2 regions of the Pseudoalteromonas sp. CnMc7-15 genome follow, and region 2 is predicted to be linked to the other one. Evidence: predicted binding sites of a transcription regulator. Region 2 holds the regulator's gene; the other holds the start of a gene.
What was found. The regulator MetJ, encoded in region 2, represses methionine synthesis genes. The targets are predictions, from matches to a motif close to TAGACGTCTAGACGTCTA.
Positions count from the first base shown of each region.

Region 1 (3,429 bases), on a different contig from region 2:
CGGCATCCATATCAGCAATAGCGCCAATAATATCATTGAATTCACTGTAACACATGTGGGTATGAATCTGAGTTTTATCCTCGGCACCGCTTGCAGCGACGCGAAATGCATAAGTCGCCCAATCCAAGTAATCTTGCCAATGACTTGTTTTTAACAGCATGCGCTCACGAAAAGCAGGCTCATCAATTTGAATAATGCCAATGCCCGCATTTTGCAAATCCACAACCTCGTCACGCAGCGCTACCGCGATTTGCTTGGCGATAGTGGGGTTGTCTAAGTCATCACGGACAAAAGACCAAGATAGAATCGTCACTGGCCCAGTTAACATGCCCTTCACTGGTTTTTTTGTAATTGACTGCGCATAGCGGCTCCAATGCACAGTCATTGGTTGCGAACGGGCCACATCACCCCAAATGATCGGTGGCTTCACACAGCGGGAGCCGTAGCTTTGCACCCAGCCAAACTGAGTAAAGGATACGCCCTCAAGCAGTTCACCAAAATACTCGACCATATCGTTACGCTCAGCTTCGCCATGCACCAGTACGTCCAAACCAAGCGCTTGTTGCTCTTCAATGACGTAGCGAATTTCAGCTTCCATTTGCGTGTGATACGCCTGGGAGTCTAAAGTACCATTTTTAAAATCCCGCCGCGCTTGGCGAATAGCTTGGGTCTGCGGAAAAGAGCCGATAGTGGTGGTCGGTAATAGTGGCAGTTGCAAGGCTTGACGCTGGGTCTTAGCCCGCTTAGAAAACGCACTTTGTCGCTGTGCGTCTTGCGCACTGAGCGCCGCAACGCTTTGTTGCACCCTCTTGTTATTCACTCGCGTTGAGCTCTGCCGAGCCTTAACCGCAGCACTGTAGCGATCAATAGCAGTGGTGTCGCTGCTATGCAGTGCATGACGTAACAGTTGCAGCTCTTGACACTTTTGTGTTGCAAAAGCCAACCAGCTTTTTAGTTCACTGTCGAGCTGCTGCTCCTGCTGTAAATCTACCGGAGTGTGAAGCAATGAACATGAAGGGGCTATCCACAACATCTCGCCCCGCTGCTCAGCAATAGGATGTAATTGTGCATGCAACGAGGATAAATCCGCACGCCAAACGTTACGTCCATTAACAACCCCTAAGGACAACACTCGCTCATTGCCTACGGCCTTATCTAAAGCCTGTATATCCACCGTGCTCGCCAGCCAATCAAAATGTACTCCGTCGATGGCGTAATCTTGAATATCATCAAGATGATGGCTGACATCATCAAAGTAAGTGGCCAATAGCAGCTTCACCCCGTGGCCAGATAAACTCGTAAAACTGTCTTTCAAGGCTTGGCGATAAGCATCATCCAATTCCAGGGCGAGAATAGGCTCATCAATTTGCACCCACTGAACCTGTTGCGCTGCAAGTTTGTCCAATATCTGCTGATACACCTCAAGTAACTGAGGTAATAGCGCAAGTTTGTCAAAAGGTTCATCGGCGCATTTGGCTAAGTATAAATAGGTCACCGGGCCGATAAGCACGGGCTTTGGTGTATGGCCTAGTTGCTGTGCTTCACTGACATGGGTAAATAACTCTGAATCAGTCAGCGAAAAGCGCTGCTCGGCGCTGAGCTCCGGCACAATATAATGATAGTTGGTATCGAACCATTTGGTCATTTCACTGGCGGCACAGGCACACCCTGAGGGCGCTCGCCCACGAGCAATACGAAATAAGGTATCGAGGGGGTTGCTATCTGCGCTGTGATGACGCGCTGGCACGGCTCCGACCATCACCGTGGTAGCGAGCACATGGTCATACCATGCAAAATCACCAACGGGGAGCAACTCAACACCGGCCTGTGCTTGCAAAGCCCAATTTTGCTTACGTATCTCAGCCCCTTTTGCTCGCAATGTGGACTGATCGATGGTGCCTGCCCAGTATGCCTCAAGGGCAAATTTAAGCGCCCGCTGCTTGCCGATTCGAGGGAAACCAAGATTATGTATTAATGCCATAACAAAACTCCATTTAGCTATATAGATGGCTAAACATTAGATTTCTCACCCTCACTGTGCAACCGCAGCTTTCTCACCATTAATGTGAATTTTATTCATAGCTAAAAATTATAAGGAAATGCCAAATTAGATGACACCGCTGTCATTTTTATTGCTATAGTGGAATTTATCTATGGTTAGCTTTACGTTTACATTTTATACATTATTTATGGACGTCTAGACTTTGAAATGTCTATTATGATGCAGTAAACTGTATTCACGTTGAGCACCGCTCACAATTTTTATGAGATTTACTAAAGATGATAGATATAAAACACCTCAAGACTATTTCCACCTTGAAAGAGACCGGCTCTTTAGTGAATACCGCACGTGAGCTGTTTTTAACTCAATCTGCACTTTCTCATCAAATCAAAGACTTAGAAAACAAACTCGATTGCCAATTGTTTGAGCGTAAAACCCATCCGGTGCGATTTACTCCACAAGGCATGCTGCTATTAGAGCTTGCGCATGATGTACTACCAAAAGTTGAAGCGGCGAAATGCCGTTTGAAAGAGAGCTTAAATCAGCCAATCTCGCAATTACGCTTGAGCGTCGAGTGCCACGCCTGTTTTCACTGGTTATTACCGACAATTAAAGAATTTAATAACTTTTGGCCCGACATTCATGTGGACTACGAACGTGGTTTTAGTTACGACGCTATCCCTGAGCTGCTTGAGGGCGATTTAGATCTGGTATTAACCTCGGATATACGTGACCCAGAGCGCCTAGAGTACGTGCATTTATTCGATTTTAAGCTCAAGCTGATCGTTGCCCCCGACCATGAGCTGGCTAATAAAGCCTATGTCACGGCGCTGGATTTAAAAGACGAAACCATTATCTCCTACCCTATTCCTCGCGAGCGCCAAGATATTTTCAAACACTTTATCCAAAATGCGCGTTTTGATGGCACCTTGAAAAGCGTGGATCAGGGCTTGCTTATTTTCCAATTAGTGAGCGCCGGCATGGGTGTTGCTGCGCTACCTGATTGGCTTGTTACCCCCTATGAAGCGCAAGGGTTAATAAAATCTATTCCCCTTGGTGCACTAGGTCTTAATCGCCCCATGTACTTGGCCATGAAAAAAGAAATGAAAGATAACCCTGTCTATCGCCACTTCTTGAATACCTGTAAACAAAATAACACGCGTAAATAGCAAAAGCTGGGGCTGATTGATCAATTGGCCCCATTGCACACAGACGCACTGCTCTGACCATTTCAACTGCTCCTTCACTTTAGTCCCTTAAAAAGAACAACTTAGAAATTAACAGGGACAAAGGTAAAAATAAAGTTAACAAACCAACTATCACTCTTGCCTTTTATACACTATAAATCTTGTGTGTTTTTTATACACACCTATCTCGAGTAGGCAGTGTAACTCGAGCCTCAACCGCGCCGTAAAAAAAGGAGAATT
Region 1 covers NZ_JAKRFT010000004.1:30,896-34,324, forward strand. The annotation lists gene metE (5-methyltetrahydropteroyltriglutamate--homocysteine S-methyltransferase) at 1-1,981, opposite strand, end outside; gene MHM95_RS10585 (LysR family transcriptional regulator) at 2,281-3,171, shown strand.
Region 1: metE (5-methyltetrahydropteroyltriglutamate--homocysteine S-methyltransferase) is a predicted target of MetJ. The motif match lies at 2,191-2,208, and genes of this name have one in related genera.

Region 2 (3,429 bases):
CCTTAACTAGCTGAACTCTCACATACATTTCTAGCAGGATACTCGTTCATGTCTGACTTTCGTGAAAAAGCCCTCGATTACCACGCTAACCCCGTTCCAGGAAAAATTAGCATTGAACTCACCAAAAGCGCCGAGACCGTTAACGATCTCGCTTTAGCCTACAGCCCAGGTGTTGCAGAGCCGGTGCGTGAAATCGCTGCCGATGCTAACAATGCTTATAAATACACGGCCAAAGGCAATATGGTTGCTGTGATCTCTAATGGCAGTGCCATTTTAGGGTTGGGTAACTTAGGGCCGTTAGCGTCTAAGCCGGTCATGGAAGGCAAGGCACTACTGTTTAAGCGTTTTGCTAATCTTGACTCCATCGATATCGAGGTGAAGCATCGCACCACGGAAGACTTTATTAACACTGTAGAAAATATTGCCGATACCTTTGGCGGTATTAACCTCGAAGATATTAAAGCTCCAGAGTGCTTCGAAATCGAGCAAGCGCTCATTGAACGCTGTAATGTGCCAGTATTTCATGATGATCAACACGGCACTGCTATCGTCACTGCCGCAGGCATGCTAAACGCTTTAGAAATTCAAGGTAAAGATATTCGTGATGCTCTGATCGTGTGTTTGGGGGCTGGCGCAGCGGCAGTTGCATGTATGGAGTTGCTTATTAAGTGTGGCGCTCAGCGCGAGCATATTTACATGCTTGACCGTAAAGGGGTGATCCACACGCGTCGTGATGACTTAAATGAATATAAGCAATTATTTGCTAACAACACCGATAAGCGTACCTTGCAAGACGTTATTGCTGATGCCGATGTGTTCGTTGGTGTTTCTGGCCCAGATTTGCTCGCAGCTGAAGACCTTAAATTGATGGCCGACAAGCCGGTCATTTTTGCCTGTTCTAACCCAGACCCAGAAATTAAGCCGGATGTGGCACACAGTGCGCGCAAAGACTTAATTATGGCCACTGGGCGCTCTGACTACCCGAACCAAGTGAATAACGTACTGTGTTTCCCATTTATTTTCCGTGGTGCACTGGACGTGCGTGCCACCGCTATCAATGATGAGATGAAAATTGCCGCTGTAGAGGCTATTCGCAGTATCGCCAAGGAGCCAGTACCTGAGTCAGTGTTAACGGCATCTGGAGTGAGCGAGTTAGAGTTTGGCGCGCAATACATTATTCCCAAGCCTATGGATCCACGATTATTGCCACGCGTAGCGAAAGCCGTGGCGCAGGCGGCTGTGGACTCAGGTGTTGCGCAAATTGATATGCCAGCGAATTATATGGCTGAGTAATCACTTTACTACTCAGCGCTAGAAAAAAGAAAACCCAAGCTCAATGCTTGGGTTTTTTTATGGCTTGCAAAGAGTAATAGCTTCACTAACGACTTTTCATACAGGCCAACTTGCGACATGTATGCATAACACTATGCTTACTCCAGCAAAGGGGCCTAATGCTCAGGGGTTAGTTAAACTTGCTTATCTTTGTTAGTCCTCTCCGATAACAGGCACTTCCACACCCATTTCTTCCATAATTTTTCTCACCTCTTCAGGTACCTTCTCCGGGTTGTCTTTACGGAGATCTTCGTCATTTGGCAGCGGCTGGCCAGTAAAGGCATGTAGAAATGCTTCACACAGCAACTCACTGTTGGTGGCATGACGAAGATTATTCACCTGGCGGCGAGTACGTTCATCGGTTAATACTTTTAAAACATTGAGCGGGATGGAAACGGTAATTTTCTTTACCTGTTGGGCTTTTTTTCCATGCTCCGCATAAGGGTGAATGTATTCACCATTCCACTTGGCCATAATTTGCGTCTTATTTTTGGTCACTTAGGCATCAATAAGGACGAAATTTTATCGCGTTGGTAAGGATAGTCAAATATTCATAAATTAGCTATTTAGACGTATAAATGTTTTGACTTCTAAATTGTGTTAATTTAACCTTTTGGACGTCTAAACATCCATTTTCTTGATTGGGGGCAAATATGTCACAACTAAAAAAAGACACCATCGCCGTGCGCCATGGTATTGATGCTGATAAGCACCATGGTGCGGTGGTGCCACCCATTCATTTATCGACCACCTATTCCTTTGCCGATTTTGATAGCAAACGCGAATATGATTATGGTCGTAGTGGTAATCCCAATCGGGATATTTTGGCGCAGACCTTAGCGCAACTAGAAGGGGGAGAGCACGGAATTATCACCGCGACAGGTATGGCCGCAGTGCATCTAGTGACGCAGCTACTGACACCCAATGACACCCTAGTGATCCCCCATGATTGTTATGGCGGCAGTTATCGCTTATTTACCTCTTTAGCCAAACGGGGGTTGCTCAAGGTTGAGGTTATCGATTTCACTCAATCAAACTGTTACCAACGCTTAGTGGCCGCCAAACCCAAACTGGTGTGGATTGAAACGCCCAGTAATCCCATTTTGCGACTCACGGATATCCGCGCAGTGTGCGATGCCGCGCAGAGCATCGGTGCGCTGGTTGCAGCCGACAACACGTTTTTATCTCCCGCCTTACAGAACCCATTGTTATTGGGTTGTGATGTGGTGGTGCACTCGACCACTAAATATATCAATGGTCACTCCGATGTGGTCGGTGGTGCGGTGATCACCAAAACCAAAGAGTTGGGTGAAGAGCTGGCATGGTGGGCTAATAATATTGGCATTACCGGCGCCGCTTTCGATAGCTATCTCACCCTGCGTGGTTTGCGTACCTTAAAAGTGCGCCTTAAGCAGCATGAAGAAAATGCCTTGGCGATTGCTCAATACCTTGAACAGCATCCTAGTGTGCAGTCTGTTTACTATCCAGGGTTGAGTTCGCACCCACAACACGACTTGGCGAAGGCGCAGCAACAGGGCTTTGGAGGTATGGTGAGCTTTGATATTAAAGGTCAGCTGCAAGACAGTGCAAAATTCCTCACCTCAGTACAGCAGTTTACCTTAGCGGAGTCGTTGGGCGGGGTGGAAAGCCTTATTTGTCACCCGGCGACCATGACTCACGCGGGCATGGATAAAGCCGCACGACTTGAGGCTGGGGTCGGCGACACGCTTATCCGGATTTCTGTAGGTATTGAAGATAAGCAAGATCTTATCGATGACTTAGAAGCCGCTTTTAACGCGTTAGCAAGCAAATAAGAGGATACTATGACTCAGGTTGTACATAAGTTTGGTGGTTCGAGTCTCAGCAACGCGGCGCGTTACCATGCGGTCGCCAATATTGTTATCGGCAACAGCCAACTCGGTGACGTGGTGGTGGTCTCTGCGGCGGGGAAAACCACGGATACGCTAGTGAAGTTGTGGCAGGCCTATCAACAGCACGATAGCCATGGCTATCATGATGTCTTGCAGTTGCTACGCACCCATCAGCATGAGCTTATTGATGAGCTATTAGCAGCGCACCAAGCCCACGCTCTGCAAT
Region 2 covers NZ_JAKRFT010000003.1:597,370-600,798, reverse strand. The annotation lists gene MHM95_RS10055 (malic enzyme-like NAD(P)-binding protein) at 49-1,293, shown strand; gene metJ (met regulon transcriptional regulator MetJ) at 1,486-1,806, opposite strand; gene metB (cystathionine gamma-synthase) at 1,986-3,146, shown strand; gene metL (bifunctional aspartate kinase/homoserine dehydrogenase II) at 3,156-3,429, shown strand, end outside.